Regions from separate parts of the Janthinobacterium woesei genome, predicted to be linked through region 1. Evidence: predicted binding sites of a transcription regulator. Region 1 holds the regulator's gene; each other region holds the start of a gene.
The links. The regulator FliA, encoded in region 1, starts transcription of late flagellar genes. The targets are predictions, from matches to a motif close to CTAAAGTTTNNNNNNNNNNNGCCGNTA.
Positions count from the first base shown of each region.

Region 2: the regulator FliA is predicted to act here: its motif matches at 6,878-6,904, upstream of ACQ4W6_RS11070 (FlxA-like family protein).
Region 3: the regulator FliA is predicted to act here: its motif matches at 2,400-2,426, upstream of ACQ4W6_RS05870 (DUF5610 domain-containing protein).

Region 1 covers NZ_JBNYXW010000006.1:19,760-30,163, forward strand. Annotated here, with positions in the region: gene flhF (flagellar biosynthesis GTPase FlhF) at 1-1,245, shown strand, start outside; gene ACQ4W6_RS07790 (MinD/ParA family ATP-binding protein) at 1,238-2,107, shown strand; gene ACQ4W6_RS07795 (RNA polymerase sigma factor FliA) at 2,153-2,884, shown strand; gene ACQ4W6_RS07800 (flagellar motor protein) at 2,866-3,612, shown strand; gene motD (flagellar motor protein MotD) at 3,618-4,397, shown strand; gene ACQ4W6_RS07810 (translation initiation factor Sui1) at 4,449-4,811, shown strand; gene ACQ4W6_RS07815 (acyltransferase family protein) at 4,830-5,981, shown strand; gene ACQ4W6_RS07820 (flagella synthesis protein FlgN) at 6,261-6,728, opposite strand; gene flgM (flagellar biosynthesis anti-sigma factor FlgM) at 6,737-7,045, opposite strand; gene flgA (flagellar basal body P-ring formation chaperone FlgA) at 7,157-7,864, opposite strand; gene flgB (flagellar basal body rod protein FlgB) at 8,056-8,508, shown strand; gene flgC (flagellar basal body rod protein FlgC) at 8,511-8,912, shown strand; gene ACQ4W6_RS07845 (flagellar hook assembly protein FlgD) at 8,928-9,623, shown strand; gene ACQ4W6_RS07850 (flagellar hook protein FlgE) at 9,678-10,404, shown strand, end outside.
Region 2 covers NZ_JBNYXW010000008.1:149,583-159,986, forward strand. Annotated here, with positions in the region: gene ACQ4W6_RS11035 (DUF1800 domain-containing protein) at 1-411, shown strand, start outside; gene ACQ4W6_RS11040 (DUF1501 domain-containing protein) at 413-1,858, shown strand; gene ACQ4W6_RS11045 (dioxygenase family protein) at 1,863-2,723, opposite strand; gene ACQ4W6_RS11050 (hypothetical protein) at 2,847-3,521, opposite strand; gene ACQ4W6_RS11055 (Spy/CpxP family protein refolding chaperone) at 3,552-4,058, opposite strand; gene ACQ4W6_RS11060 (response regulator transcription factor) at 4,251-4,940, shown strand; gene ACQ4W6_RS11065 (sensor histidine kinase) at 4,943-6,448, shown strand; gene ACQ4W6_RS11070 (FlxA-like family protein) at 6,506-6,847, opposite strand; gene dcd (dCTP deaminase) at 6,979-7,545, opposite strand; gene ACQ4W6_RS11080 (alpha/beta fold hydrolase) at 7,680-8,480, opposite strand; gene ACQ4W6_RS11085 (HAD family hydrolase) at 8,539-9,240, opposite strand; gene ACQ4W6_RS11090 (sulfite exporter TauE/SafE family protein) at 9,268-10,029, opposite strand; gene ACQ4W6_RS11095 (LysR family transcriptional regulator) at 10,179-10,404, shown strand, end outside.
Region 3 covers NZ_JBNYXW010000004.1:255,408-265,811, forward strand. Annotated here, with positions in the region: gene pyrF (orotidine-5'-phosphate decarboxylase) at 10-834, shown strand; gene sbcB (exodeoxyribonuclease I) at 890-2,344, opposite strand; gene ACQ4W6_RS05870 (DUF5610 domain-containing protein) at 2,498-3,112, shown strand; gene ACQ4W6_RS05875 (diguanylate cyclase) at 3,114-4,079, opposite strand; gene ACQ4W6_RS05880 (HPF/RaiA family ribosome-associated protein) at 4,357-4,734, opposite strand; gene ACQ4W6_RS05885 (DUF1345 domain-containing protein) at 4,939-5,604, opposite strand; gene ACQ4W6_RS05890 (MFS transporter) at 5,643-6,914, opposite strand; gene ACQ4W6_RS05895 (CDP-6-deoxy-delta-3,4-glucoseen reductase) at 6,997-8,022, opposite strand; gene ACQ4W6_RS05900 (SDR family oxidoreductase) at 8,035-8,952, shown strand; gene ACQ4W6_RS05905 (hypothetical protein) at 9,037-9,297, shown strand; gene ACQ4W6_RS05910 (hypothetical protein) at 9,498-9,743, shown strand; gene ACQ4W6_RS05915 (hypothetical protein) at 9,986-10,225, shown strand; gene ACQ4W6_RS05920 (glycine-rich domain-containing protein) at 10,313-10,404, opposite strand, start outside.

The sequences.
Region 1 (10,404 bases):
CTGTCGAACCGCCAGGCCGATGGCGTGGTGGAAATCCTCGCGCTGGCCAATGACGATGCCGCCTCGCTGGCTTCACCGCCGGCCGCCTCCGAAATGGCGCAGCCGCGCCCGCAGTTGCAGACCCAGTTCGCCACGCCGCAGCGTCCGGCCGCCCCGGCCCAGCGCCCGGCTGCGCCCCGTCCTGCCGCGCCGCGCCAGGCAGCTGGCGAGCCAGTGGACATGGCCCGCATGCAGCAGATGATGGCCAGCGCGCTGGCGCATGTGAAGGACAACGCCGCCGCCGAGATGAGCGGCATGATGAATGAAATCCGCGCCATGCGCGGCATGATGGAAACCCAGCTGGCGGAAATCTCGTGGGGTTCGACGCAGCAGCGCGAGCCGCAAAAAACCGTGGTGCTGCGCGAAATGCTGGCCGCCGGTTTTTCGGCCAGCCTGGCACGCTACCTGATCGACAAGCTGCCGGCCGGCCTGGACGGCGCACAAAGCATGCGCTGGATCAAGACCGTCCTCAGCCGTAACCTGAATGCTGTGGCCAATGAAGACGCCATGCTGGAGCAGGGCGGCGTGTTTGCGCTGGTGGGACCTACCGGCGTGGGCAAGACCACCAGCACGGCCAAGCTGGCGGCGCGCTGCGTGATGCGCCACGGCCCGGAAAAACTGGCCCTGATCACCACCGACGCCTACCGTATCGGCGCGCACGAACAACTGCGCATCTACGGCAAGATCCTCGGCGTGATGGTGCATTCGGTGAAGGATGAAGCGGACTTGCGCATCGCCCTCAGGGAACTCAAGAACAAGCACACGGTGCTGATCGATACGGTGGGCGTGAGCCAGCGCGACCAGATGGTGACGCAGCAGGTGGCCATGCTGTCGGGCGCCGGCGCCGAGGTGAAACGCCTGCTGTGCCTGAACTCGACGGCAACGCAGGAAACCTTGAACGAAGTGGTGCGCGCCTACCAGGGCAGCGGCCTGGCCGGCTGCATCATGACCAAGCTCGATGAAGCGGCCTCGATCGGCAATGTGCTCGACGTGGTGATCCGCCAGAAGCTGAACCTGTTTTATGTGTCGAACGGCCAGCGCGTGCCGGAAGACCTGCACCTGGCCGACCGCGGCTACCTGATCGACCGCGCCTTCAAGCTCAAGCGCGATACGGCGGCGACGCAGTTTTCGGACGCCGAACTGCCGCTGCTGATGGCGCAGGCGGCTGCCCGCAACAATGAAGCGCGCGGGGTGCACCTTGGCTAATTTCGATTTCGACCAGGCCGAAGGCCTGCGCCGCATGCTGGCCGGCCCGCAGCCGCGCGTGATGACGTTCTTGTCGGCCACGCCGCAGGACGACAAGGGCGCCATGCTGGTGAACCTGGGCGCCTCGCTGGCGTATGGCGGCAATGAAGTGCTGCTGGTGGACGCCAGCGGCGGCAGCGATGGCGTGGCCTCGCGCCTGGGATTGGCGCACGGCGCCAGCCTGCTCGACGTGGCGCGCCAGCAGTGCGGCCTGAACCAGGTGATCCACCAGGTGCCGCAGGGCTTTGGCGTGGCCTACCTGGGCGTGGGCGCGCGCAACCATCTGATGGATAGCGCGGACTATGCGGGCGATGACGACACGCGCCGCCTGGGCAAGACCTTCGAGGTGATGGCGCGCCAGAGCGGCATCGTGCTGGTCGACGGCGTGGTGGCGCAGCAGGGCGACTGCTTCCCCGTACCGCTGATGGCCTCGTCCGACATCGTGGTGCAGGTGTCGACCAGCGCCACCTCGATCAAGGCGGCCTACTGCCTGGTCAAGCGCCTGAGCCAGGAATTGGGACGGCGTCCGTTTGGCATTCTTGTCACCGGCGCTTCCGAATCCGAGGCAAAAGTGGTATACGATAATATGGCGCAGGCGGCGAGCCGTTACCTGGCCGTGAAACTGACTTCGATGGGGTCGGTGCCTGCCGACGAGTATTTGCACCGCGCGGCGCGGCTGGGCCGCAGCGTGGTCGATGCCTTTCCGCTGGCGGGGGCATCGGTGGCCTTTCGCGCACTGGCCGAGCGGCTGGTGCGTTCGGCGGCGCCGGTGCTCGGTTCGACCTTGTGCCAGACGGGGAGTGCACACCATTTCAGCGCCTGAATCCATTCGTAGCACCCGATAAGCATCTACAATAATAAGCAGCCTATGTACACGGTCAAAGGGAAATCGAACAAGGACTATTTGCTGACGGAGCATATTCCGCTGGTGAAGCGTCTGGCGCACCACATGAAGGCGAAATTGCCGCCTTCGGTCGAGGTCGATGACCTGATCCAGGCCGGCATGATCGGCCTGCTGGACGCCATCAGCCGCTATGAAGAAACGCATGGCGCGCAGTTCGAGACGTATGCCGTGCTGCGCATCCGCGGCGCCATGCTCGATGAATTGCGCACCAGCGACTGGCTGCCGCGCAGCATGCGCCAGAACATGCGCAAGATCGAAGAGGCGATGAGTACCCTGCAGCAGCGCCTGGGCCATCCGCCGACGGAGTCGGAAGTGGCCAAGCTGCTGAAAATGTCGCTGCATGACTACCAGGAAATGCTGGGCGACGGCGGCGGCCACCAATTGGTGTACTACGAAGATTTTCATGACCCTGACGGCAATGACAGCTTCCTCGACCGCCATTGCGTGGACGAAGACAGCGACCCATTACGTTCCCTGCTCGATACCGATTTCCGGCAATCCGTGATCGATGCCATCGACGCGCTGCCGCCACGCGAGAAAATACTCATGGGCCTGTATTACGAAGAAGAGCTGAACCTGAAGGAGATCGGCGCAGTGATGGGCGTGTCCGAATCGCGCATCTCGCAGCTGCATACCCAGGCCGTCGCGCGCCTGCGCGCAACCTTGAGGGAGCAGGCGTGGACTGGTCCAGCGTAATCGGGCTGGCGCTGGCGCTGGCGGGCCTCTTGGTCGGCCAGGCACTGGAAGGCGGCAAGATGGCCTCGCTGCTGCAGCCGGCCGCCTTTGCCATCGTCATCGTCGGCACCTTCGGCGCCGTGCTGCTGCAAACGCGGCTGCGCACCTTCGTGCGCGGCCTGGAAATGCTGCGCTGGGTGTTTTTGCCGCCGTTTGATGCGCGCGCCGCGCTGGCACGCGACATCGGCCAGTGGAGCCTGACGGCGCGCCGCGACGGTCCGCTGGCGCTCGAACGCCTGATGGAAAACACGGCCGACCGTTTCAACGCCAAGGGCTTGCGCATGATCGTCGACGGCATCGCGCCCGACAAGCTGCGCCAATTGCTCGACGTGGAAATCTCCGCCTACGAAATGGCCGAGCGCCAGGCCGTCAAGGTGTGGGAGTCCGCCGCCGGCTATTCGCCCACCATCGGCATCCTGGGCGCCGTACTGGGCCTGATCCATGTGATGGAAAACCTCACCGACCCAAGTAAGCTAGGCAGCGGCATCGCCGTCGCCTTTGTCTCGACCATCTATGGCGTGGGCCTGGCCAATCTGCTGTTCCTGCCGGTGGCAAATAAACTCAAGGCCATCGTCACGCGCCGCGTGCTGCAGTATGAAATCACGGCCGCCGTGCTGTACGACATCGCCACCGGCGACCATACGCGCATCATCGAAGAGCGCGTGGCCAGCCTGCTGCACGAGTACTGAGCATGATGCGGCGCGCACGCAGGAAGTATGACGAAGAGCCGGACAACCAGGACCGCTGGCTGATTTCCTACGCCGACTTCATCACCCTGCTGTTCGCCTTTTTTGTCGTCATGTATGCGATTTCGCAAGTCAACGAAGGAAAATACCGCGTCTTCCAGAACGCCATCGGCCAGGCCTTCAGCCTGGACAAGGGCGCGCCGCCCATCATCATGGAAGCGCCGCAGGCCATCGCGCTGCCGAACCCGGCCCTGAAACGCCGCACGGAAGCCCTGCGCCGCGAGCGCGAACACATGACGCGCCTGGCGCAGGACCTCACGTCCACGCTGGCGCCGCTGGTCAAGGAAGGCAAAGTGCGGGTCACGCAGACGAGCCGCGGCGTGAGCGTGGAAATCAACGCCAGCGTGCTGTTCGACCCGGGCGCGGCGCGCCTGACGGCGGAATCAGACCAGGCCCTGCGCGCCGTGGCGGTGCTGCTCAAGGACGACACGCACGCCGTACAGGTGGAAGGGCATACGGATATCTCGCCGATCAGCAATTCCAGCTTTGCCTCGAACTGGGAATTGTCGGCCGCGCGCGCCAGCGCCGTGGTGCGCCTGTTCATTGCCAGCGGCGTGCAGGCGTCGCGCCTGACGGCCGTGGGCCACGCCGACAACATCCCCGTGGCGCCGAACGCCACGCCGGAAGGGCGCGCGCGCAACCGCAGGGTCGCCGTAACGATCCTGTCGGGCATCCCGGAAACGGTGACGGAAGTGCCGACCGCGCCCCCTGTAGCGCCTGCCAACTGAACGCCGCCGCTTGGTACAATCGCGGCCTGTCCATTCTTTTATCTCTCCATCATGAAAAGCAGTTCCCAGGGCGGTCTTGTGTATTCCACCGAAACGGGCCGCATGTGCCCCGCTTGCCGCCAGCCGCTGGCGCAGTGCGCCTGCAAGGCGACAGCGAAGGCGGCGCCTGCTGGCGACGGCGTGGTGCGCGTGTCGCGCCAGACCAAGGGCCGTGGCGGCAAGAGCGTCACCGTGGTCAAGGGCTTGCCGCTGGACGCCATCGCCCTGGCCCTGCTGGGCAAGCAGCTGCGCACCCAGTGCGGCTCGGGCGGCACCGTCAAGGATGGCGTGATCGAAGTGCAGGGCGAGCATGTCGATGCCATCCTGGCCGCGCTGCTCAAGCTGGGCCACCAGCCGAAGAAGGCCGGCGGCTAAGGCCTGCCGCCGGTGCGCATGGTGCTTCCTGTCCCGTACGCATCGCGCCTGCCCGGCCTCGACTTGCTGCGTGCGCTGGCCATCGTCTGGATCATGCTGTACCACCTGGAAAGCTATGGCGTGCGTTTGCCCGGCCCCATCGTGGCTTACGGCTGGATGGGCGTGGACCTGTTTTTCGTCCTCAGCGGCTACCTGATCGGCTGGCAATTGCTGCGCCCGTGGGCCGCTGGTGCGCCGTCCGCGTGGTGGCCGTGGTGGCGGCAATTCATGTTGCGTCGCAGCCTGCGCATCCTGCCCGCCTATCTGGCCGTGCTGGCGCTGTATGTGTTGCTGCCCGCGTCCGGCGAGGCGGCCGTCATGCGGCCGCTGTGGCAATTTCTCACTTTTAGCGTGAACCTGTTTCCCGCAAGCATGGATGCGCGTGCCTTCTCGCACGCCTGGTCGCTGTGCGTGGAAGAGCATTTTTATTTGCTGCTGCCACCTGTCGCGTGGTGGCTGGCGCGCCGGCCCGCAGCGGGCAAGACGGTGGCCGTGGCGCTGGGGATATTGCTTGCTGGCATGCTGCTGCGGGCCTGGCTGTGGCGGCAGGAACTGGCGCCTCTGGCGGGGCAGGGGGCATATGTCGAACGCTTCATCGCACTGGTCTATATGCCCAGCCCGACCCGCCTCGATGGATTGTTGATGGGCGTCATGCTGGCCGTCACGCGCGGTTTTCGTCCCGCATGGTGGACATGGCTGATGGTGCGCGGCCCCATGTTGCTTGGCCTGGGGGCGGTTGGCTTGGCGGCGGCCATGTGGCTGCTGCGCGGCGTGCCCGGCTATGCCGCCATCGTCTTCGGTTATCCCCTGCTGTCGTGCAGCCTGGCGTGCCTGGTGGCTGGCTGCATCAGCGAACGCACCTGGCCCGGCCGCTGGCGCCTGCCCGGTGCCGCAACCCTGGCCACGCTGGCGTTCAGCCTGTACCTGACGCACAAGCAGGTGTATCACGCGCTCGATGCGTATCTCGGCGACTGGCTCGGTACATCGGCCGTGCTGGCGTTTTGCGCCTACAACGGCGCAGCCCTGCTGGCGGCAGCAGCGCTGTACTGGCTGGTGGAGCGGCCGGCCTTGCGGCTGCGCACACGCTGGCTTGTGCCTGTGCCAGTGCATGGCTTGCAACAATTGGCGTAATTTGGCGTAATTTGGCACCATGCTGCCGGGCTATGATGGCGTCGCGCCTGCCCATGTGCTGCAGGCCATGCCATGAGGAGCGATGCACGGATGCTGAAAGCGATTATCTTGCCGCTGCCACGGCTGGCGTTCAACCTGGCCGCGTTGCGGGCGCGCATGGCAGCGCGCCCCATGCGGTGGGCCACCTGTCTGGCGGCATGCTTGCAACAATGGCTTACTGCTGTGCCTGCCGCTGCTGTTTCCTGCGCTGGCGTGAGATGACTGTCGACGCCGAGGGGATCAGCCGATGACCACGCGCCGGTTCGTCGTATTTGTTGTTGCCTGGCCGCTGGGGCCGTAGAAGTTGCCGCTCTGGGCCGTGGGGCGCATGGCATTGAGGGCGCCTTGCGTGTGCAGCATGTGCTTGTTGACGAGCAGGCTGTTCAGGCGGTTTTGCTCTTTCGCTTCGCGCGTGGTGGCCAGCAGGGCTTGCCACAGGGGCGCCGCTTCGGCTGCGCCGGCGCCGGCCAGCCAGTCTTCCATGCCTGCTTCGGCGGCCGTGAAGCCCGCTGCCGCCAGGGCCTGGTGGCGTTGCGCCGCCAGCTGGCTCAATTGTCCTACGAGTGCCGTCTTGCGCACGGTGAGTTCCGTGATTGCATCGATGTCAGCGGCAACCAGATGCCGCTGTTCTTCTTTCATCAATGCCAGCAATGTGGTCATGAGCTGTTGCTCGTCGCGCAGGCTGGAAAACGGAGTCACTGATTGCATGGGGGAACCTATCTATTTCGTGAGTGCAGCAAGTCCTTGACTGTATCCAAGAGACCGTCCGCTACTTTTTCAGAGTTGACCTGAAACTGGCCGTCGGCGATCGCCAGCTTGATGCGTTCGACCTTTTTCGTGTCGAACACGGCGCCGCTGCCGGCAGTTGCACTGGCCGCTAATGCCTGTCCTTGCGGCGACAGGCGTACATTGTCCGACGTCGTCGGTGTTGCCTGGGCTTTCTCGGTATTGCGGGCGCCGGAGGTATTGGCCGGCGCTACCGGCAGGCCGGGATTGCTTTTAATCGTGTTGTCGGTAATTTTCACAGCGTGATCCTCGTCTGGTCGAAGTCAAAAAACTCCGGGATATGTGTCATTATCGGCACCTTTCGCCGAAACTTTAGTGCGCCAGACCACAATATCGCTATCCATCCGTGTTTAAAAAGCCACCTCCACCATGCCGCCCGCCCGCGCCACGCCGCTGATCTGCTGGCCGCTCTGCGTGCGTACCTGTACTACCTGGCCGTCGCCGGCGCTGCCGATGGCGCGTCCTTCTGATGCCACCTGGAAACCGTTGCCATTGGAAACGACACGTACCAGCTGGCCTTGCATCACCACCGGCTTGCGGCGCAGCGTATCGAGGCGCATCGGCGTGCCCGGTGGCAATGAAATATTCGTGCTGGCGCCCACTACCTGGGCCATGTCGGTGGCGATGCCTGCCGGCAATGCCGCCAGGTCGCCCTGCAGCGTCACCAGCTGGCTGGCGTCGATGGCTTGTCCTTGCGCCAGCGGCACGGCGCTGGCCACGTAGTCGCCGACGACGGCCACGTTTGCTTGCAGATAGATGGTCCAGTTGGCTGGCGCCGTGCAGCGCACGCCCACGGTGGTCTTGCCCCAGGCACGGGCGCCGGGGGCCATGAATGCTTGCGGCGCAGGACAGGCGGCCAGGTTCAGGCGCGGATCGACGGCGCCAACCGTGATGCTGACCTTGCCCGGCAAGCCATTGCTTTGCACTTGCAGGAATTGCTCCACGCTGTTGCGCAACGCTTCCGGCGTCTGGCGCCCGGCACTTTGCGCCTGCGCCAGCGGCGCAGCGGTGCTCAGTGCGGCGGCAAGAGCGAGAAGGAAAGCAAGCGGTGTTTTCATGGTGATAGGCCTCTGGAATACTGCCATGATAGTGCGCGCCGCCCCGTTCGAAGCGCCGATTAAGGGGTAAAAGTGCAGTCTGATCCTGCGATGGTCTTGCCAGCTGGCACCGTACTATGTTTCCTGTCATCACTATACCGCCATCCTTCCGCCATCTCAGGCGCCAGTGGCAGATCTTTCCGGAGCCTGACATGATAGGGAAACTCGACGATTACATGCGCTTCAACGAGACGGCGCTGAGCTTGCGCTCGACGCGCCAGGAATTGCTCGCCTCGAATATCGCCAATGCCGATACGCCCAATTACAAGGCGCGCGATGTCGATTTCGCCAGTGCCCTGAAGGGCGCGCTGGCGCGCAACGATGGCACGCCGCCGGCCCTGAAGGGCACGGCGCCCCAGCATCTGGCTGGCAAGGGCACGGCTGCCAGCGTCGGCGCAGCGGCAGGCGGCAAGGTGGCAACGTTGCCCGATGGCACGCCGCTGCTGTACCGCGCGCCGGCCCAGGGCGCTGTCGATGGCAATACGGTCGACATGGACCTGGAGCGCAATGCGTTTGCCGACAATGCCATCCGCTACGAAGCAGCCGTGACGTTCCTCAATTCACAGATCAAGGGCATGCTGACGGCCATCCAGGGAGGACAATAATCATGTCGCTATTTAATATCTTCAATGTCTCCGGTTCGGCCATGAGCGCCCAGGCGCAGCGCCTGAACGCGGTGGCGAGCAACCTGGCCAATGCCGACAGCGCCACCAGTGCCAGTGGCGAAGCCTACCGCGCCAAGCAGGTGGTCTTCGAGGCCGTTCCCATGGGCAACGGCGCCACGGCCGTCAAGGTGCAGAAGGTGATCGAAGACCCGTCGCCGATGAAGCTGGTGTACGACCCGAAGAACCCGCTGGCCGACGAGAAGGGCTACGTCACCATGCCCAACGTGAATACGGTCGACGAAATGGTCAACATGCTGTCGGCCTCCCGTTCCTACCAGACCAACGTGGAAACCATGAATGCGGCCAAGTCGCTGCTCCTGAAAACCCTTACGCTCGGCCAATAAGGCTGACTGATCATTATGGCAACCATCGATACCAGCACTGCCGTCACCACCGATTTGATGGCGACGATGAATTCGAAGAAATCCACGGCCGCCGCCGGCAGCGTGGAAGAGGAAACCAATAAATTCCTGACCCTGCTGGTGACCCAGCTGCAAAACCAGGACCCGATGAACCCGCTGGACAATGCACAGCTGACCAGCCAGCTGGCGCAGCTGTCCACGGTGACGGGCGTCAACAAGCTCAACACGACCCTGGAAACCCTGAAGACCAGCTACCAGCAAGCCGAATCGATGCAGGCGGCCAACATCATCGGCCATGGCGTGTTGACGGCGGGTAAGGATATCAACCTGAGCAAGAGCGCCTCCCTGCTGGGCGTGGACCTGGCCTCGGCAGCCGACAGCGTCAAGGTGGTTATCTACAAGGCGGGCAAGGAAGTCCATTCCATCGACCTGGGCGCGCAGGAGGCGGGCACCTTGCCGCTGGGCTGGAACGGTTCCACCGGTGAGCTCGATGCGGAGGGCAAGAACGTCGTGCTGGAAGATGGCGCCTACACCTTCGAAGTGGTGGCCACGCGCGGCGGCACAAAGCTGACCGATGCGACGTCGCTGATGTACGGCTCGGTCGCCAGCGTGTCGACGGGCGCGAGCGGCGTGAAATTGAATGTGCCGGGCGTGGGCAGCATTACCATGGCCGACGTGAAACAGATTCTGTAGACCGCGTATTCGTCGCGTGACCCTCTACCCCCTAATTCTTACCAGGAGAACACAATGTCCTTCCAACAAGGCCTGAGCGGCTTGAACGGCGCCGCCAAATCGCTGGACGTCATCGGCAACAATATCGCCAACTCGTCCACCGTAGGCTTCAAGCAGTCGCAGGCGCAGTTCGCCGACATCTATGCCAATTCGCTGTATGGCGTGGGCGGCAACCAGGCGGGGATCGGCGTGTCGGTTTCGCAAATCGCCCAGCAATTTACCCAGGGTAACCTTGAAACCTCGTCGAATCCCCTCGATATCGCCATCAACGGCGGCGGTTTCTTCCGTACCAACGTCAACGGCGCCATCCAGTACTCGCGCAATGGCCAGTTCCAGGTCGACAAGAGCGGTTTCATCGTCAACGCCCAGCTGGCGCAGCTGACCGGCTATCCGGCCGACGTCAACGGCAAGATCCTCGCTGGCGCCGCCGTGCCCTTGCAGATCGACCAGGCCGACATGAAGCCGCAGGCAACGACCAAGGTCGACACGGAAATCAACCTCAATTCCAACTCGACCATGCCGACCACGGTGCCGTTCAGCATGACGGACGAGTCTTCGTACAACAAGCAGATTCCTGTCAGCGTCTACGATACACTGGGCAATGCGCACGTCATGTCGATGTTCTATGTCAAGACGGGCACCAATACCTGGGACGTCTACACGGCCAATGACGCCATGGAAGTGACCAGCATGAAGGCTGCGGCCTCATTGCAGACGGACCCTGCTGCGCTGGCCGCGCGCG
Region 2 (10,404 bases), on a different contig from region 1:
AGTTTCTTCCGCCCCACCTACACACCGACGAATTCCGCCCTTGCCAGCGCAGGCCTGGTGGCGCCGGAACTGCAGATCACGGCCGAACCCTCGGTCACCGGTTATCTGAACTTCATGCAGGAAGCCATCAATAACGGCGTGGGCGAGGCGCGCGAGATCAAGCCCGACTACACGCGCGAACTGGCCTTGGCCGCCGATTCGGGCGCCCTGCTGGACCGCATCGACTTGCTGTTGATGCATGGCAGCATGAGCGCCAGGCTGCGCGGACAAATCACCACCGCCGTGAATGGCATCGCCATTCCCGTGGCCACGGCCGGCAATGCCGCGCAAGTGGCCTCCGCCCAGGCCAACCGCGTCAAACTGGCCATTTTCCTGAGCATGGCCTCATCCGCGTATCAGGTGCAAAAATAAAATGGATCACATGCAAAACTCCCCGTTCTCCCGCCGCCGCTTCCTCGCTTCCATGCTGAGCGTGGCTGGCACCACCGCTGCGCCATTCGCCCTGAACCTGGCCGCCATGGGCAATGCCGCCGCGCAATCGGCCGACGACTACAAGGCCATGGTGTGCCTGTTCATGGCTGGCGGCAACGACGCCTTCAACACGGTACTCGCCACCGACAGCACCTCGTGGAATGAATACCTGCGCCTGCGCAACACGGGCGCTGCCGATTCCATTCATTTGCCGGGCGTGGGCCAGACGGGCGGCGTGTTGCCGATCGTGCCCGCTACCGCGCAAACGGGGCGCGCCTTTGCCCTGCATCCCCAGTTGGGGCCATTGAAAGACTTGTTCGACAGTGGACGCGCCGCCATCGTGGCAAACGTGGGCACCCTGATCCAGCCCGCCACGCTGGCGCAGTACAAGGCCGGCAGCGTGGCCCTGCCGCCCAAGCTGTTCTCGCACAACGACCAGCAATCGACATGGCAATCGGGCTCGCCGGAGGGTGCCAGCACAGGCTGGGGCGGGCGCATCGGCGATGTGGCCGGTACCGGCAATGCCAATGCCACCTTTACGGCCATCTCGGCGGCCGGCAATACCGTCTTCCTCAGCGGACGCCAGGTGCGCCAGTTCCAGGTGGGCCAGGCAGGTGCCGTGCCCATCCGCGGCCTGAGCGGCAACCTGTTTGGCAGCACGGCCGGCGCGGGCGCCCTGCAAGCCATCATCAACGAGGCGGGTAGCGACCTGATTGAGCAAGAGCATGTGGCCGTGGTGCAGCGCGCCATCTCCAGCCAAAGCGCACTCAGCGGCGCCATGCTGCCGGCCGGCGCGGGCGGCGTGCCCAATCCCACGCCGTATGTCAATCCGAACACGGGCGTGGCCGGCGTCAATTCGCTGGCCGTGCAATTACAGACGGTGGCGCGCATCATCGCCGGCCGCGGCGCTCTGGGGGCGAAACGACAAGTGTTTTATGTGACCTTGGGCAGTTTCGACACGCATGACAACCAAAAAGTGCTGCATGCCGACCTGATGGCCCGCCTGGCGCATGCGCTGGCGTATTTCGACACCACCCTGGCAGCGCTGCAAGGCGTCGATCTGCGGCGCCAGGTGACGACCTTTACGGCCTCGGACTTCGGCCGCACCTTCAGCAGCAATGGCGACGGCACGGACCACGGCTGGGGCGCGCACCACTTCGTCGTGGGCGGCGCCGTGAAGGGCCGCGACATCTACGGCGCCTTCCCCACCACCGGCCTTGGCCATGAGCTGGACGTCGGCTCCGGCGCCCTGCTGCCGACCACATCGGTCGACCAGTACGGCGCCACCCTGGCCAAGTGGTTCGGCGTGGCCGACAGTCAGTTGGCCAGCGTCTTCCCGAACATCGGCAACTTCAGCCGGCGCGACCTGGGTTTCATGACGGTTTGATATCTTACCCGTTCAAGGCAACGGTGAGCGTGACCACATAGCCATCCATGGCATTGCCCGTCACGCTGGCCATCTGCAAGCTGATGCCGTCGCTGAAGACATTGTCGGTGGCATAGCTGATCTGCGCCAGGTTGCGCACGCTGGCCGTGTAGCCGCTGGCCGTGTAGGCCTCGTTCAACGTTGCCATCGGGAACGTAAACTGCGAGGTCTTGATGCGGTTAGCCACATTCGCCGCCTTCGCCAGGCTGGGATAGACCTCGAAATGCACGTGCGGCATGCGCCCCGTGTAGCAGCCGGGAAAGATGGTGGTAAAGCTGAGGTTGCCGGAACTGTCCGTTTCCTGCACGCCGCGCAAGTAATTTTGCGCCGTCACGCCGCTCGAATACAGCGAATACAAGCCTTCGCGGTCGCAATGCCACAGGTAGACGGCGTAGCCGGCCAGGGTGGCGCAGCTGCCGCTGGCGTTGAGCAGCTGCAACTTGATGGTGAGCGGCACGCCCGCCGCCACACCCGTGGCGCCGTTGAAGCTGGCGCGGATGTCGCTGCGCACGACGCCCGACTGGTTCAGCACGTTGACGATGCTGCCGCCATTCGTGTTGGTGCCGTCGGCCGGGTACGGCCCGCCCGTTTCCTCGGGAATGACCGAGCAGGCGCCCGTGGTGGGGGTGGTGGCCGTGCCGCCGCCAGAACTTGCCGTGCCACTGTCCGTCACCGGCGTGCCGCTGGCGTCCGAGCCGCCGCCGCAGCTGACCAGGGGCAAGGTGGCCGCGCCGGCCAGCAGCCAGCGCAAGACCTGGCGCCGTTCGACCGCTTGTTGCTGCATCATTTCGAGGTCGGATGCCAGACCGAAATCATGTAATTGCATAAATACTCCATCAAGTAGGGCAAGAGCGCCAGTGCCGGGCTCAGGCTGGCGCACAGGACCCGGCCTGCACGGCCCGTTCCGAGAGCGCTTTCCGTCGCTAAAGGCGCTCTTGCGTTCCATGGCTCAAGCCGTTGTATTGACCAGGTTGCCGCTGGAAGACAGGCTGCCGCCCGCATTCGCCGCGCCCAGGCTGCCCGAAAGCGCCTGCAAGAAACTGCCCAGCTTGCTGCTGGAGCTGCTGGAGCTGCTTGAACTGTCGCTGTCACCGCCCAGCGCACTGATCAGGCTGGCAAAGCTGGACTGCAAATCCGTCACGCTGCTATCCGTGCTGTCCGTGCTGTCGCTGCTGGACGACGACAGTTTTTGCAGCAGGCTTTGCAAGTCCGACTCGATATTGCCGGGGCCTGCGCCGCGCGCGCCACCACTCGGCGGCGGACCCGAAGGTGGCTCGCTCCCCTCTTCCGCTTCTGCCGTGCTGGCGCCGCTTTGCGCATGCAGGCTGCCCATCAGTTGGTGCAGAAAGGCGCCCAACGCCTGGCTGGCGTCGCTGGTCGATGTCGTTGATGTCGTCGATGTCGTGCTATCGGCCGAGTCGGCATCACTATCGCTGCCCTCCACTGACACGCCGATGGACGACAAGGCGCTGGAAATGGCGTCGAGAAAGGCGCCGTCGTCCGGTTTTTTCGGCGGCGTGCCGCCCACGCTGCTGGCGTTGGTACTGGTACTGCTGCTGCTCAGGCGGCTGTACGCGCTCAGCTGGCTGGCGGCGTTGGCCGAATTCAAGGCACTGATACTCATGCTGGGTCTCCTGTGGTGACGTGGTGGTGCTTATTGGGCGCGGCGTGGACCGCTGCGCCGCTCGCGTTGCTGCTCGGCCTGCTTGCGCTGCTCCGGCGTCAGCACGGCCAGCAATTGCTGCTCCAGCCGCGCCTGCTGCAGGCTGATCTTCGCCATCGCTTGCGCCGCCGTGTTCGCCAGCGCGCTGGCCCTGGCGTCGTCATAGGCGCTGGAGGCGGCCAGTTCGCGCAATTGTTCATGGGCCTTGAAGGCAATCTTTTGCTGTTCCCTCAGCAATGGCGCCTGGGCGTAGGTGGCGGCAAAGACTTTGTCCTGCTGCGCTTCGCTCAGCGCGATACCATGCAGGAATGGCGGCAAGCCTTCCGCGCCGGCACCGCCGGGGCCGGGACCGGGACCGGGACCAAAGCCAGGCGGAGGTCCTTCCATGGCGTGTGGCGGCGGACCATCCGGCGCTGGCGATTGCTGGGCCAGGGCGACGAGCGGCATGCTGCAGGCGGACAGCAGCAGCAGGGAGACGGCAATACTCAGGTGTTTCATCAAGTTTTCCTTTCGTGGCGAACAGCCTTGATTGTCGGGCTCTGGCATGTAAAGCAACGTTAGGGCGGCGTAAAAGCGTGTAAAGGAAGCCGCCGGGATGTAAGCAGAAGTATGTAAAAACGCGTAAAACGCTGCTGAGCAGCCCCGTTTGACTGCTATCATCGGGCGATATTCACCCGAAAAAGCACAGGCATGAGCAAGGTTTTATTGATAGACGACGATGTCGAACTGGTCGGCATGTTCCAGGAATACCTGACCCAGGAAGGCTTCGATGCCAAGGCCGTGCATGAGGGCGAAAGCGGCGCGGCCGAAGCGCTGACGGGCATGTATGCCATCGCCATCCTCGACGTCATGATGCCGCGCATGAATGGCCTGGAAACGCTGCGCCGCATCCGCGCCGGCAGCAACTTGCCGATCCTGATGCTGACGGCGCGCGGCGACGACACGGACCGCATCGTTGGCCTGGAACTGGGCGCCGACGATTACGTGACCAAGCCGTGCACGCCGCGCGAGCTGACGGCGCGCATCCGCGCCATCCTGCGCCGCTCGCAAACCGTGCCGCACGACACCTCGGGCATGGCGCCACTGGCCGTAGGCCAGTTGACGATGTGGCCCGAGCAGCGCCGCGCTTCCTGGGCTGGCACGCATCTGGAGCTGACGAGTACGGAATTCAATCTGCTGGAAGTGCTGGTGCGCCATGCAGGCAAGCCCGTCAGTAAGAATCAGCTGTCCGAACTGGGGCTGGGACGGCCTATGGCCCGTTTCGACCGCAATATCGACGTGCACTTGAGCAGCCTGCGCCGCAAGCTGGGCAGCCTGGCCGATGGCCGTTCCTGCCTGCAAACCGTGTACCGCCTGGGCTACCAGCTGATCAAGGAGTAAGCGTGGGCCGTCTGTTCTGGAAGTTTTTCCTGTGCATCATGCTGGCGCAAATTACGGCCACCATCGGCATCGGCGGCACGTTCTGGCTGAAAAACCGGGCCGCACAGCAAGAACGGGCGCTCGATATCGATACCAGCCCGCCCGCGCAGATGGCCATCGAAGCGGCCAGCGCCACCCTGGAAGCAGGTGGAGCCAAGGCCTTGCAGCAATTTCTCGGCAAGATGGAACGCATGCGCGTGTTTGCCGTCGATGCGCATGGGCAAGAACTGATGGGCCGCCAGGTCCATCCCGCCATGCTGAACAAGGCGCGCGCGCTGCTGGCGCAGGAGCCGCCCCATGCCGTGGTGCGCGAAGCGCGCGGCAGCGACGGCGTGCGCTACCTGCTGTTCCTGCCCTCGTCCGTACGCTTTCGCAATGCCGAGGCAGGCGCCGCACGCGATACCCTCAACGCCGTCACCTTGCGCGGCCCAGGCGCCATGGGCGGCGGCCCCCGTGCCGATGAGGCCGGCGCACCGCCACGCCGCGCCGGCGATGACCGTGGACCGCCCCGCGACATGGGCGGCATGCCGCCCGGCCCGCGCATGGACAGCCCCTACCGCACCTTCATACCCGTCGCCGCCGCCATCGCCGCCAGCCTGCTGTTTGCCTTCCTGCTGGCCTGGTATTTTGCGCGCCCCATCCGCGACCTGCGGCTAGCGTTTGAAGCGGCCTCGAACGGCAACCTGGCGCCGCGCTTTCATGCCAGCAGCAAGCGCGGCGATGAATTGACGGACCTGGGGCGCGACTTTGACCGCATGACAGGACGTTTGCGTAATCTCATGGATAGCCAGACGCGCTTGCTGCATGATGTCTCGCACGAGCTGCGCTCGCCATTGGCGCGCCTGCAGGCAGCCATCGGCCTGGCGCACCAGCAGCCGGACAAGATGGCCGCCTCGATGGAGCGCATCGAGCGCGAAAGCGAGCGTATGGATAAACTCATCGGCGAACTGCTGACCCTTTCGCGACTGGAGGCAGGTGCGCAGCACCCGCACAGCGAAGACATCTGCATCGCCGACCTGGTGCACGACATCGTGGCAGATGCCCGCTATGAAGCGGGCGCGCGCCAGGTCGCCATCGATATGGCCGGCGATGCAGCCAGCGCGGACGCCATCGTTACGGGCCAGCCCGAATTGCTCGCGCGTGCGGTGGAAAACGTCGTGCGCAATGCCGTCAAGCACAGCCCGGATGCGGGCAGCGTCCAGGTGGACATCGCGCTGCAAGCTGACGGCAAGCAACTACGCATTGCCGTGCAGGACCGGGGCCCGGGCGTGCCTTACGCCGACCTGGCCAGCATCTTCGCGCCTTTCTTCCGCGCCAGCAATACCCAGCACAACACCGAAGGCCACGGCCTGGGCCTGGCCATCGCCCAGCACGTGATCGGCGCCCATGGCGGCAGCATTGCCGCCAGCTTGCGCAGCGGTGGCGGACTGTGCGTGAGCATGCTGCTACCCGTGAAAACGCCAGGCTGACCCGCTTGGAGGTCCATTCACGGCGAGCCTGGCGCTTGGGTACTGCTGCAGACCTGGCTAGGCCTGCGTATCGATAATGCTGCCCAGGGTGGACGAGGCCGATTTCGCCGGGCTGGTCGCCGTATCGGCGCTGCTGGCCGCCTGCGAACTTTGCTGTGCCGCTTTCTGTGCGGCCGCCGCTTGCAATTGAGCAATCTGCGCCTGCAAGGCCTGGATTTGCTGCGCCAACTGCTCCTGCAGCTTTTGCGACGTTTCCGTCTGCTCGCCCTTCTGCGACTCCGTCAATTCCTTTTGCGCCGCCGTGATCTGCTTTTGCAGTGCCGCGATCTGCGCGCTGCTGCCCGTACTGGCGCTACTCACAGCGCTGACCGCGCTGCCCGAACCAATTGCCGCTACCATGATGCCTCCTGTCTGTTTCAATACCAAGGTTAACGGCAGGAACAGGCGAGGCTGTAGTGCTGCGCATGTAAAGGCAGGTAAAGAGGGGGAAAAGCGGACCAAGCGGCGTGGCGCCGCCCTGTTCGATGAAACTATGCTTTTGGCAATGTCACGCCGCGTTGACCCTGGTACTTGCCGTCACGGTCCTTGTACGAGGTTTCGCACTCTTCATCGGACTCGAAGAACAGCACTTGCGCGCAGCCTTCGCCCGCGTAGATCTTTGCCGGCAGCGGGGTCGTGTTGGAAAATTCCAGCGTCACATAGCCCTCCCATTCCGGTTCGAACGGGGTGACGTTGACGATGATGCCGCAACGGGCATAGGTGGACTTGCCCAGGCAAATCGTCAGCACGCTGCGGGGGATGCGGAAGTATTCGATGGTGCGCGCCAGCGCGAACGAGTTCGGCGGGATGATGCAGACATCGCTTTTCACGTCGACAAACGAGTTCGAATCGAAGTTCTTCGGATCGACGATGGTGCTGTTGATGTTGGTGAAAATCTTGAATTCGTCGGCGCAGCGAATGTCATAGCCATACGACGAAGTACCGTAGGAAATGACTTTACGGCCATCAACGGCACGTACCTGGTTCGGCTCGAACGGCTCGATCATGCCCGTTTGCTCCGCCATGCGGCGTATCCATTTATCGTTTTTAATCGTCATCGCAGGGGCATCTTTCTAGAATATCGGAATGGCTGGGGGTGGCACGCCTGGTGCAGGCGCCGCCCGAATGGCAGGATTTTACGCGAAAACCCGCCACTTTTGGCCCTTGCCCCTTGAAAATCCTTGACGCCTGCTTAGTGTTTTTCCAGCAAGGATGTGATCATCTCGCGCACCACTTGCGCCGTCAGCTCGGGGTTTTCCATGGGAAACAGATGACCGCCCGGCACCTGGCGGAAAAACGGGCCGACCAGCTTGCGCGTGGCCTGCAAGCCCGCCTGGCGGCATTCCACCGATGCCGTACCGCCAATAAAGCCGATCGGCACGGGCAAGCCTTTCCGCACGAGGCTGCCGATATGATGCGGCAAGCTGCGATACACATCCGTTTCCACTTCGCGCGTAAAGCGCAGCTGCACCCCATCCGGATGGGGCGCCAGGCCGCTGTCGATATAGTCGCGCAAGACTTGCGGCGCCCAGATGGCGAACATGTCCTTGGCGGCGAAGTGCGCGTACGCGGCCTGCGCATCGGGCCACAGCTTGCGCCGCCTGACCGAAAAGCGTGACGGAGAGAAACGCTCGCCCAGCGCCGTATTGCGCGCCAGGCGCACCAGCAAGGCGCGCCAGCCCGCCACCACGGGCGAATCGAGCAAGACCACGCAGCGCACCAGGTCGGGCCGCTGCTTGGCCACCATCACACTGAGCATGCCCCCCAGCGAATGGCCGACCAGGATCACGGGCGCGTTGTAGCGACGGTCCAGGTCATCGATATACTCGCGCACCAGTTCGGGCCAGCCCGTACTGACGGGGTAAGCGGGGTCGTGCGCGTGCATGTCGAGCGCCTGCACATCATAGTGCTGGCCCAGCAAGCCGAACAGCTTGCGGTAGGTGCCGGCAGGGTAACTATTGGCGTGGGCAAAGTGCAGCTGCGGAAGTGTCATCGTGGGGCGGTGCCGGTGAATGCGATAGGCAATTGTAATGGCATGGCGGCAAGGCGAATCAGAGGGAGACCTCTAATTGCCGCCGTGCCTGTGCCACGGCCAAGCCAGGCACGAAGGACGCCAGCACTTCGCCCAGCTCGGCAATCGATTCCACCACGCAAAACGCGTCGTCAAATGCATGCCCGCGGTTCATGTGGTTACGCAAGATGATGCATTCCAGCCCTGCCGCGTTGGCGGCGCGCAAGCCGCGCGGCGAGTCTTCCACGGCCACGCAGTGGGCAGCAGCCAGCCCCAAACGCTGCAAGCCCAGTTGATAGCCATCGGGCGCAGGCTTGCTTTCGAGATACATTTCGCGCGTCAGCACGAAGTCGAAATGCCCGAGCATGCCCGTGGCAGCATGGCTGATCCGGAAATGTTGCTCGTAAGCACTCGTGACGACGCCCATGGCGACATGCGGGCGCAGCGCCGCCAGCACCTGCTTGATGCCGGGCATGGCCAGCTGGCCCGCCTGGCGCAGGCGTTCGCTGAACAGCCGGGTGCGCTCGCCGCGCAGGCGGTCGACCAGCTCAATATCGTGGCCCTGCCCCAGCAGCAAGTGCCAGGCGCCATAGTTATTGTCGAGAAACCAGTCGAAAAATTGCTTGGACGTCAAGTCTATGCCATAGGGCAAGAGTAAGTCGCGGTTGCTTTCGTAAAACAGCTGCTCGGTATTGACCAGCACGCCATCGTTGTCCCACAGCACACCCTGGATGGTTTTCATGGCTTAGGCTTGAATGCTTGTTTGAACTTATTTAAAGAAAATGTCGTAGGACAACTTCACGATCAGCAGCACCAGCAGCACCAGGAACAGGATGCGCACGAAGGCGGCGCCACGGCGCACGGCGATCCAGGTCCCCGTCAGGGCGCCCAGGATATTGCACACAGCCATCGGTGCGGCCACGGCGTAGACCACGTGGCCGGCGGGAATGAAGAAGGCCAGCGCGGCCACGTTGGTGGCGACATTCACCAGTTTCGAGCAAGCCGAGGCGAGGATGAAGTCGAAGCCAAAGACGCGGATGAACAGGAAAATCAAGAAGCTGCCCGTACCCGGGCCGAACAGGCCGTCATAGAAACCGATGGCGCCGCCGATGACGATGGCCAGGATGCGTTCACGCGGGCCGATCGGGCGCGGCTCGCGCGTGCTGCCGAAATCCTTCTTGATGAAGGTGTAGATGGCCATGATGATGATCAACACCAGCACCATGGGGCGCACCACCTGCTGCGGCACATACGACACGGCGGCGGCGCCAATAAACGACATGACAAAGGCGCTGGCCACGGCCGGCAGCACCAGCAGCCAGGGAATATGCACCTTGCCGACGAACGAGCGGGCGGCAAACGTGGTGCCGCAGGCGGACGCCAGCTTGTTCGTGCCCAGCAGGGAGGTCGACGCCATGTTCGGCATCAGGTTGAACAGGGCCGGCAACTGGATCAGCCCGCCCCCACCCACGGCGGCATCGATCAGGCCGGCAAAGAAGGCAAATAAACACAGCAGCGAGATGGTCAGCATGATAGGCGGCAAGAGTGGCAACAGGGGCAGTATAGGCGCCGTGTATTTTTTCGGATGCAACTTCAAATTGCGGAAAACGCAATCAGCCGTAACGCTTGACGGAATGCGCCCCTTGCGCTCTACTGGCTTCTTTTGCCGGGAGCTGCACAATGTCGATGAAACTGATGTGGGAAATCCGCGCGTTCTGCACCGTCGTCGAGAAGCGCAGCTTCATCCACGCGGCGCGCATGCTGGGACGCTCGCCGTCGGCCGTCACGCGCGCCATCCAGTTCCTGGAAGAGGCCATCGGCGCCGAGCTGATCTTGCGCACGCAAAAGCAATTCACCTTGACGACGGCCGGCGAAACCTATTACGCCTCGGCCAAGCATTTGCTGG
Region 3 (10,404 bases), on a different contig from region 1:
AGGTGTGCCGTGAATTTCATCAATAAATTATCCGCCGCGTGGACGGCCAATAATTCCCTGCTGTGCGTGGGACTGGACCCCGACCTGGCGAAAATGCCGGCGGAACTGCGCGATGCGCCCGATGGAATCACCACCTTTTGCACGCGCATCATCGACGCCACGGCCGACGTGGCCTGCGCCTTCAAGCCGCAAATCGCCTATTTTGGCGCGCTAGGTGCGGAAAAGCAGCTGGAAGACATCTGCCGCTACGTGCGCGAGCAGTATCCGCACATCCCGCTGATCCTCGACGCGAAACGGGGCGATATCGGCGCCACGGCCACGCAATACGCGCGCGAAGCGTTCGAGCGCTACGGCGCTGACGCCGTCACCGTCAACCCCTACATGGGCGAGGATTCGCTCGACCCCTACCTGGCGTGGACCGATCGCGGCGTGATCATCCTGTGCCGCACCTCGAACCCGGGCGGCTCCGACCTGCAATTTCTCGACACGGACGGCGTGCCGCTGTACCAGCGCGTGGCGCGCCTGGTGGCTGAAAAGTGGAACAAGAATGGCCAGTGCGCGCTCGTCGTCGGCGCCACCTTCCCTGAAGAACTGGCGCAAGTGCGCGCCATCGTCGGCGACATGCCGCTGCTGGTGCCCGGCATCGGCGCCCAGGGTGGCGACATTGCCGCCACCGTCGGCGCAGGCCAGACGGCGAACGGCATGGGCATGATGATCAGCTCTTCGCGCGCCATCATCTACGCCAAGCCGCAGGACGGCGAAGATTTCGCCGCCGCCGCGCGCCGCGTGGCCATTGAAACGCGCGATGCGATCAATCAACACCGCGCGGCTTAAGGCTTAAGAGCGCCATCAACAATGCAAAATGCCGGGCTAGCCCGGCATTTTGCATTTAGTCACGCTGCGGCGCGACGATTTCCGCGTAATCGTACAACTCGCCCAAAATTTCTTCTCCCCGCTCATCGACCGATTCCGACAGCACGTCGATCTCCGTAAACAGCATTTCGATGGTGCGGGCGCCGCCGCCGCCGTCGAACAGGCGGGCGGCGCGGTGCTGTTCCCAGCGCAGGCTTTCCGCTTCGCTCAGGGTTTGCGGGAAATTACGGGCGCGGTAGCGGAACAGCAATTCCTGCAGGCGCTCGTCGGCAAACGAGGGGCGGGCGGCGGCCAGCTTGGCCGGCGTCTCGCGGCGCAAGGATTCGAGCAGGCGGCGGTCATCGTTGCTGACAAAGCCGTTGTACAGATCTTCATCCACGTCCACGGCGCCGGCAGTACTTGCGCCCGGGCGCTGGAACACTTCGGCCCAGATGGCGTCCATGTTCGGCGCCGTGGCGGCCAGCCGGGCGTTGGCGCGGGCGGCGTCTACATCGATACCCCATTGCGCCGCCATGGCGGGCGACAGGGTCTTCAAGTTGCTAACCAGCATGGGCGACTTGTTCAGATGCACGCTTTTCACGGGCAGGCGCGTCATGCCTTCGGGCATGGCATCCTTGCGCGTGAACAAGCGCGTGCGGATGGTGTCGGCGTCCAGGGCAAACAGTTCGCGCGGGTCGTACTCACAATCCCAGACGAGAATCTCGTTCTTGTTGCCCGGATGCGTGGCCAGCGGCCAGACGATGCCCAGGCAGCCCCGTTCGGCGGGGAACATGCCCGACACGTGCAGGAAAGGCTGGCGCTCGGCTGCTGCCAGGTGCATGCCCATTTCGCTGGCGACCTTGTCCTTCTTGTGCAGCGCCAGGCAGAATTCGAACAGTTTTGGCTGTTTTTGCTTGATCAGGCGCGCCAGGGCGATGGTGGCGCGCACGTCGGACAAGGCATCATGCGCCGCTTCGTGGGCCAGGCCATTGGCCTTGCTCAAGTGTTCCAGCTTGAAACTGGTCTGGCCATCGTCGCGCTTGGGCCAGGCGATGCCTTCCGGGCGCAGCGCGTGCGTCATGCGCACCACGTCGAGGATGTCCCAGCGGCCGCAATGGTTCTTCCATTCGCGCGCATACGGATCGATCAGGTTGCGCCAGAACAGGAAACGCGTGACTTCATCGTCGAAGCGGATGGTGTTGTAGCCCACGCCGATGGTGCCCGGCTCCGAGAACGCCGCCTCGATGGTGGCGGCGAACTGCTGCTCGGGCACGCCCAGTTGCAGGCATTGCTGCGGCGTGATGCCCGTGATCAGGCACGACTGCGGATCGGGCAGGAAATCATTGGCAGGCTGGCAATACAGCATGATGGGATCGCCGATCTCGTTGAGTTCGGCATCCGTGCGGATAGCGGCGAACTGGGCCGGACGGTCGCGGCGCGGCTGGATGCCAAAGGTTTCGTAGTCGTGCCAAAGAAAGGTCTGGGTAGTCATTGATGGTCGTTGCTTAATGTTGCTAATGGTTATCTGGGCCGCAAAAAAGGCGCCGCTTCAGTTTTCTGAAAACCTGCCGATACTACACGAGAGGGTGGTCATCGTTGCGGTACTCGCATGGTGGCATATATTGCCCGTTCAAGGAGGCTTATCGTGTCAATTCCCATCACCGCAGGCAGCAATTCCGCCGCTTCCCTGAGTTCCGTCAGTAGCAGTGCTGCCGGCAAGGAAGATAAAGTCCAGCAGAAGGACGCCAGCAGCACTGAAATGAGCGTCAATACCCGTGCACGGCTACAATTGAACGCGTCCATCATGCAGGCGTCGCTGAATGTGTCGATCGGCGCGCAGAACGATCCGCTGGCGCTGGTCTACAAATCGGCCATCACCAGCATCAATGAAGCGCTGCAGGGCCAATATGGCGACGATGCCATCGAGAACGCGGCTTCGCAAGACAACAGCGCCGAAGCGACGGCGAGCCGCATTGTAGCGCTGTCGACGGGGTTTTTTGAAGCCTACAAGAAACAGAATCCCGGCCAGGATGAGGATGCCGCCCTGGCGAAATTCATGGACACCATCAGTGGCGGCATGGAAAAAGGCTTCAAGGAAGCGCGCGACATCCTGGACGGCTTGAAAGTACTGGGCGGCGATATCGCCAGCAATATCGACAAGACGTATGCGCTGGTGCAAAAGGGCTATGCGGATTTTGTCGCCGCGCACGGCAGCAAGAAGGATGAGGCCGCCACGCCGGCCGACAGTAAGGCAGCCTGATTTATAGCGCTACTCTATTGCGCCCGCCTGCCTTGGCGCGGTATAAGGCCGCGTCGGCTGCGGCGATCAATGCATGGTCGTCCTGCTCCTGGGCCAGGCTGGCCACGCCGAAGGAGCCCGTGATGTGTGGCAGCGCGCTGCGCATGTCGGCGAAGATGATGGCTTGCTGCATGCGCACACACAGGCGTTCGGCCACGCGCAGGGCCACGTTTTCATTGGTGTCGGGCAAAATCACCATCAATTCCTCGCCGCCATAGCGCACGGCAAAATCCGTGGGCCGCAGGGCGGCGCCCAGCACTTGCGCGGCGATGCGCAGGGCCTGGTCGCCAGCCTGATGGCCATGGGTGTCGTTGAAACGCTTGAAATGGTCGAGGTCGATCATCACCAGCGACAGCGGCGCGCTGCTGCCGTGGGCCGTGACGATCATGTTGGGCAGCAAGTCGGTCAGCCAAGCGCGGTTGTACAGGCCCGTGAGGCTGTCGACCATCGACAACTGGCGGTAGAATTCGCCCAGTTTCTGGCGTCGGCGCAGCAAGGCGTTGGCGGCGCGGATGCGGAAGGACAATAGCCGCAGCAGGTTGCGCGCCAGGCCGTTCGATTGTTCGATCAATTCCCAGACGATGGCGGCGTCGATCACCAGTAAATCAGTTTCTTCGAGTGCGGAAATGGCGGCCAGGTTGCTCGCTTCGTCGAGTACCGATTGTTCACCCACGCTTTCGCCGGGCAAGATCTTGCTGATGGTGCCGTCATCCATGCCCGTGTGGGTGTCGGCGGCCACTGCCAGCGAGCCGCGCAGGACGATGTACAGGCTGGCGCCGCGCGTGTCGGTGATGGCTTCGCCCGCTTCGAGGCGCATGACGGGGCAGGGCGCCAGCATGGCGGTCGTCTGGCTATCCGCGCCATCGCGAAATAGCTGTAAATCGCCGATGTTGCAGCCTGAAGCGCCGAAGTTGCCGATCTGTTCCACAGTCATACTTTCAAAAAGCCCGTGCCGCGCATGCAGCGCGCCGGTCTCTTCATGATAGCGTAAAGCTGACTCGACCGTAACGGCAAAGCCTTGCTGGAAGTCACTTTCTGTGAGAAATACGACAATTATTTCATTGGCGTGTTATTCAGTTGAAATATTTTCTATTTTAATAATAAAGTTGTCGCGCAGGGAATGTGCTGCAGCAGGCGGCCCCGGATGTGCAAAGGCAGCCTTGAACGGCTGCCTTGGTCTCTGGTGACTGCTGTCGATGGAGAAATTATTCGGCGGCTTCTTCCGCTTGCGTCGTATCGAGCACGGCATTCTTGCCGGTGGCGTGGCGCTTGCTGTCTTGCAGGCGGCCCAGGGCGCTATCGATGGCGCGTTTTAACTTGTCGGTGGCGCCGGCAACGGCTTGGTGCACGGTGGCATTCTGTTCGGTGACAGCAATCGGTTGATAGCCGGCAACGCGTGCTTCCATGACGCAGCGGATATCGTCTGCGCCGCCTTTCGGGCCGTTCGTGTCGCTCAGGTGGACTTCGATGCGGGTCAGGTTGTCGCGGAAGCGATTCAGTGCGGCTTCCAGTACGGATTGCACATGTTCGTTCAGTCCGGCGGTGTTGGCGATGGTGCTGTCGGTATGAATATTGATTTGCATATGCTTACTCCTGTCAATTCAAAAAAAACCCATCACAGGCGTGCTACGGCCTGGCTCTTGCCTCATGCACATGACCTCTGTACATGACCTCACTTACGTAAGTCATATTACTCCTCTTTCAGGTATTTCAAGAGGGGGCGCACGATTAAGACGGGCTTAATCCTTCAACCAGGTCAAGTTTCTGCAATGCGCTTTTTTTAGCCTTCAACCATTGATCAGGCCCGCTGCGATATTGATCGACAGCCCCAGCACGACCAGGTTGAAAAAAAAGCTCAGCACGGATTGCCCCAGCACGATTTTGCGCATCACGCGCGTCTGCACGCTGACGTCCGAGGTTTGCACGGCCACGGCAATCGTGAAGGCGAAATAGAGAAAATCCCAGTAATCGGGATTTTGCTGGTCGTCGGGAAATTTCAAGGGGCGCCGCTGTTCGCTGGCCCGGTAATACAGGTGGGCGTAGTGAAAGCAGAACAGCGTGCCAACGAGGAACCAGGAGCCGACCAGGGTGAATATCGTCAGCGCATAGTGCAGGGCCCGCTCATCGGCGGCCATGCCTTTTATGGAGGATAGCTGCGAGCCGATGGTAGCGAGGCTCATCACGGACGCCACGGACAGGGCCAGCAAGACCATCGCCGCCCGCTCATCTTGCCGCGTGGCCATGGCTTTGACCTTGTGGTGGCTGGCGCGCATCATCATCCAAGCCATCGTTGCCAGGTAAAACCAGACGGCCACGTTCCACGCCGTCAGCAGCCGCGTCATTTGCTGCCAGGAGGAGGGCAGCAGCAGGCCGGCCGCCACGCCGATGGCGGTGGCCAGGCTCAGGTGCGGGCGGCTGCGGATGAAGCTGTGAAGCGGAATCCTGATGTTCATGGCGCTCAGTCGTCAGTGGCGATAGCGCATCTTAGCCCTTAAGCTGGCGTCGCGTTCGCCGATTTGGCCGCCGCTTCCTTCTCGTGGTGGGGAAAGCGGTCCATGCGCGACAGCACGGGGAACAGCACGGCCCACACGCCCGTCACGGCCAGGGTGGCGGCGCCGCCGAAGAGGACGGCGCGCACCAGGCCGAACCAGCCGGCCGTCAGGCCCGACTCGAATTCGCCCAGCTCGTTCGAGGCGCCGATGAAGACGGCATTGACGGCGCTGACCCGGCCGCGGATGTCGTCGGGCGTCTCGAACTGCACCAGCAGGTGGCGGATGTAGACGCTGACCATGTCGCCGGCACCCATCAGGAATAGCGCCACCAGTGCTAGCGGGAAATAGGTCGTGCTGCCCAGCACCAGCGTGCCCAGGCCAAACACGGCTACGCCACCGAACATCCAGGCGCCGACCCGGCGCGTGATGGGGAAGCAGGCCAGTGCGATCGAGCACAGGGCCGCCCCCGCGCCGGGCGCCGTGCGCAGCAAGCCCAGGCCGCTGGGGCCGATATGCAGCACATCGTGCGCCAGCGCCGGCAGCAGGGCCGTGGCGCCGCCGAACAGTACGGCGAACAGGTCCAGCGAGATGGCGCCCAGCACGATGGGCTTCGACCAGACGAAACGCAGGCCTTCGAGCAAGGTATGCCAGCTGACGGGCTCCCGCTTGACCACTTGCGGCGCCGGCGTGGTGGCGCGCATCAGCAGCACGGACAGCACCAGCAGGGCCGACGAAAGCAGATACACGACCTTGGGGCCGAAGATGTACAGCAAGCCGCCCAGGGTAGGCCCCAGGATGATGGCCACGTGCGAGCTCGACGAGCTGAGCGCGACGGCGCCGCTGAAGTGCGCGGTCGGCACCATGTTGACCAGTACGGCTTGCGTGGCCGGCATCATGAAGGCGCGCGCGCTGCCGAACAGCACCAGCACGGCAAATACGGGCCAGACGATGGCGAGTCCGCTGAGCGTAAAGGCCAGCAGGGCCAGCGCGCAGGCCAGCTGCGCCGCCAGGCACCAGGCGATGATGTTGCGGCGGTTGTAGCGGTCGGCGACGTGGCCGGCCGGCAAGATCAGCACGAGGAAGGGGGCGAACTGCGCCAGGCCGATCAAGCCCAGGTCGAACAGGCTGCCTGTCATCTGATACACCTGCCAGCCGATGGCCACGCTTTGCATCTGCACCGCCAGCGTGCCCAGCACCCGGGCGGAAAGGTAACAGGCGAAATTGCGGTGGCGCAAGATACTGAAGCCGTTGCCGGCGGAGGCGAGAGACATGATATTTCCAGGGAGCAGCGGGGTGGAGCAATGGCGGCAGCGGGCGCCGCCGCAGCAGTGCCCGCTGTCTGGAGGATAAAACTTACTTTGCCAGGTCGGCTTCGCTGGTGAAGGCGTCGGCGTAGAACTCGTCGTCGGGCAAGCGGCATTGCTGCACGAAGTCGCGCTTGGCCGAATCGACCATCACCGGCGCGCCGCAGGCATACACCTGATAAGCGGACAGGTCAGGCAGGTCGGCCATCACGGCCTGGTGCACGAAGCCCGTGCGGCCGGCCCAGGCGTCTTCCGGCAGCGCGTCCGACACGACGGGCACATAGGTCAATTGTGGCAAGTCGGCAGCCCACTGGCGGCACAGCGCGTCCATGTACAGGTCGTGCGGACGGCGCGCGCCCCAGTACAGGGTGATCGGGCGTGCCGACTTCGCGTGGAGCATCTGCTCGACGATGGCTTTCAAGGGGGCAAAGCCGGTGCCCGAGGCCAGCAGTACGACGGGCTTGTCGCTGTCTTCGCGCAGGAAGAAGGTGCCCAGCGGGCCTTCGAAGCGCAGGATGTCGCGCTCTTTCATGCTGCCAAACACCTGGTCGGTGAACAGGCCGCCCGGCATGTGGCGGATGTGCAGGGTGACGGGGCCGCCGTCGGCGGGCGCGCTGGCCATGCTGTAGCTGCGGCGCTTATTGTCGCGCAGCATGATTTCGATATACTGTCCGGCGCGGTACTGCAGGCGCTCGCTGGCTGGCAGTTGCAAGGTCAGCACGACGACGTCGGGGGCGACTTTTTCGATGCTGGTCACGCGCGATGGCATTTTCTTGATCGGGTAGTCGCTGCTGCCTGCCACTTCGCGCGCCTCGATGACGAGGTCGGCGTTCGCGGTGGCGCAGCAGAACAGGGAGAAGCCGGCCGCTTCTTCTTCCGGCGTCAGGGCGCGCTGCTGGTGCGCCTTGTGCTGTACGCTACCGGAAACAAGCTTGCCCTTGCAGGAGCCGCAGGCGCCATTTTTACAGCCATACGGCAAGCCAACGCCGGCGCGTATCGCCGCTGCCAGCACGGTTTCGTCCGCTTCGCAGCTGAATTGGTGGCCGCTGGGCTGAACAGTAACTTGAAAAGTCATACAATCCTTGAGATGAAAAATATGTTAATGCCATCATTGCGCAAGCGCACAGGCTTGCCGCGTCTGCTGATCCTCGGTTGCGGCGATGTCGGCATGCGGCTGCTGCCCTTGCTGCGCGCGCGCTTTCGCGTCTTTGCCGTCACCAGCCAGCCGGCGCGCTGCGCGCAATTGCGCGCGGCCGGCGCCGTGCCCATCGTGGCGAACCTCGACGAGCGTGCCAGCCTGCAACGCCTGGTTGGCCTGGCGCCCAGCATCGTGCACCTGGCGCCGCCCCTGTCGGCAGGCTTGCTAGACCGGCGCACGCGCAATCTGGCCGCCATTTTACCCGAGCATGCGCGCCTGGTGTATGTCAGCACCAGCGGCGTGTATGGCGATTGCGGCGGCGCCACCGTGGCTGAAACGCGGCCCGTGGCACCGGCGAATGCGCGTGCGAAGCGGCGCGTGGATGCCGAGCAGGTCTTGCGCGCCTGGGGCGTGCGCCGCGCTGGCAATGTGGCCATCCTGCGCGTGCCCGGCATTTATGCCGGCGACCGTTTGCCTTTGAGACGCTTGCGCGAAGGCACGCCAGCGCTGGCGGCTGGCGATGACGTGTACACCAACCATATCCATGCCGATGACCTGGCGCGCATCATTGAGCGGGCACTGTGGCGCGGCCGGCCGGGGCGCGTGTACCACGCCAGCGATGACAGCGAATTGAAAATGGCGGACTATTTCGATGCCGTGGCCGATAGCTTCGGCATGCCGCGTCCGCCGCGCCTGCCGCGTGAGGCCTTGCAAAAGGTGGTCACGCCGATGTTGCTGTCGTTCATGTCCGAGTCGCGCCGCATGGACAATACGCGCATCAAGCGCGAGCTGGGCGTGCGCCTGCGCTATCCGCGCGTGGCCGACGCCTTGCAAGCCTTGTCTGCCGACGGGGCTGGCATCGGGTAAAATGGCCGGTTATCGCCGCATTATTCACGGCACGGCATACCGCGCTCCGTGTCTGCGGCGCGCCATTCACTAAAGGACTACAGCATGACCACCCTCACTTACGAAGAATACCTGGACGAGGTCACCACCGTCCTGACCGAATTGTATGACCTTGACGACGAGGCCGCCATCAAGCTGGTCGTGGCGGCCCAGGACGCCGAATTCTTCGTGCCGCACGACGCGCATGAAGCAATGCGCACCGCCGAGCAAGCCAAGAAAGATGCGACGACCTTGTTCGAGCGCAAGCAGAACCGCCAGCAAACGCAGGAAAAGCAGCAGCAGCGGGTGCGCCAACAGAAAAAGTGATGGGTGGGCCCTTGGGCCGCCGCAGGCGTGGAAATGCGTGGGCCCCGGCGCAACACCGGGGCCTTGTCATTGATGTAGCGCAAACGCGTCGTGGCTTGCTGGCGATATGGTGAGCAATGTCGTCACGCGTTTCACTTATTGATGGCGGACTGGATAGCCAGGCATGGCGCGACGATGTGTCCGGCCGGCAGGAGCAAGCGATGTATCCCATCAGTCATCCCAGCAAGGAGCAGGTGCGCGCCTACATGCGCCGCCGCGAACAGGCGCTGCAGCCACCGCCGCCGCCCGATGAAATCCGCCGGCAGCTGGCCTGGTGCATGCTGGACGCCACAGCGGCCAGCATGGCCGCGCAAGGCTGGCATTTGTCGGCGGACATGGCCCGTCTGGGCACCCTCATGGCCATCGCCTGGCTGATGGGCAGCGGCGTTCCTCAACGTAAAAATTGATGACTTGCAGCAAAGTTTTTCAAATTGAGTTATCCTCTAGCACATTCCAAGTGCGTCAATTCTCTTCAATTATCACAATTTTGCTGTAAGTTACGCAAAAATCAACAATAGCGTGTATTATATTGTTTGTGGCCTAAACGCCGCATAAGTGATGGCGCTTTTTAGTGTGTTTACCCTGAATTATTGCAGACGAGACATTCGGTTTCTTTGTGCAGTAATACAACAAGTTCGGATTTTTGATCATGTCTCTCAAACAAATTACCTCTTTGCCTACCTACAACCCGAATCGCGTCCTCGATGCGATCATCGACAAGCTGCAACTGAAAAATGATGCCGCCTTGTCGCGAGCACTGGAAGTGGCTCCACCCGTCATCAGCAAGATTCGCCACAATACCTTGCCGATCGGTGCCACTATCCTGATACGCATGCATGAAATCAGCGATTTCAGCATTCGTGAACTGCGCGAGTTGATGGCTGCCTAAGAGCGCCTGACAGACGGTAAACTGAGAGGTGCCGTCTGCGTTAGTCAAGCTTGCCGCGTGCGGCAGCCAAAGCTGTTTTCCGGTTTTCTATGGCATTTGTGGCATCTGTGGCGTCTCCAGGCTCAGTGCCGGACGATCGCGATAGAAACGCCCCGTTTCCATGCCAGTCGAGGACGCCT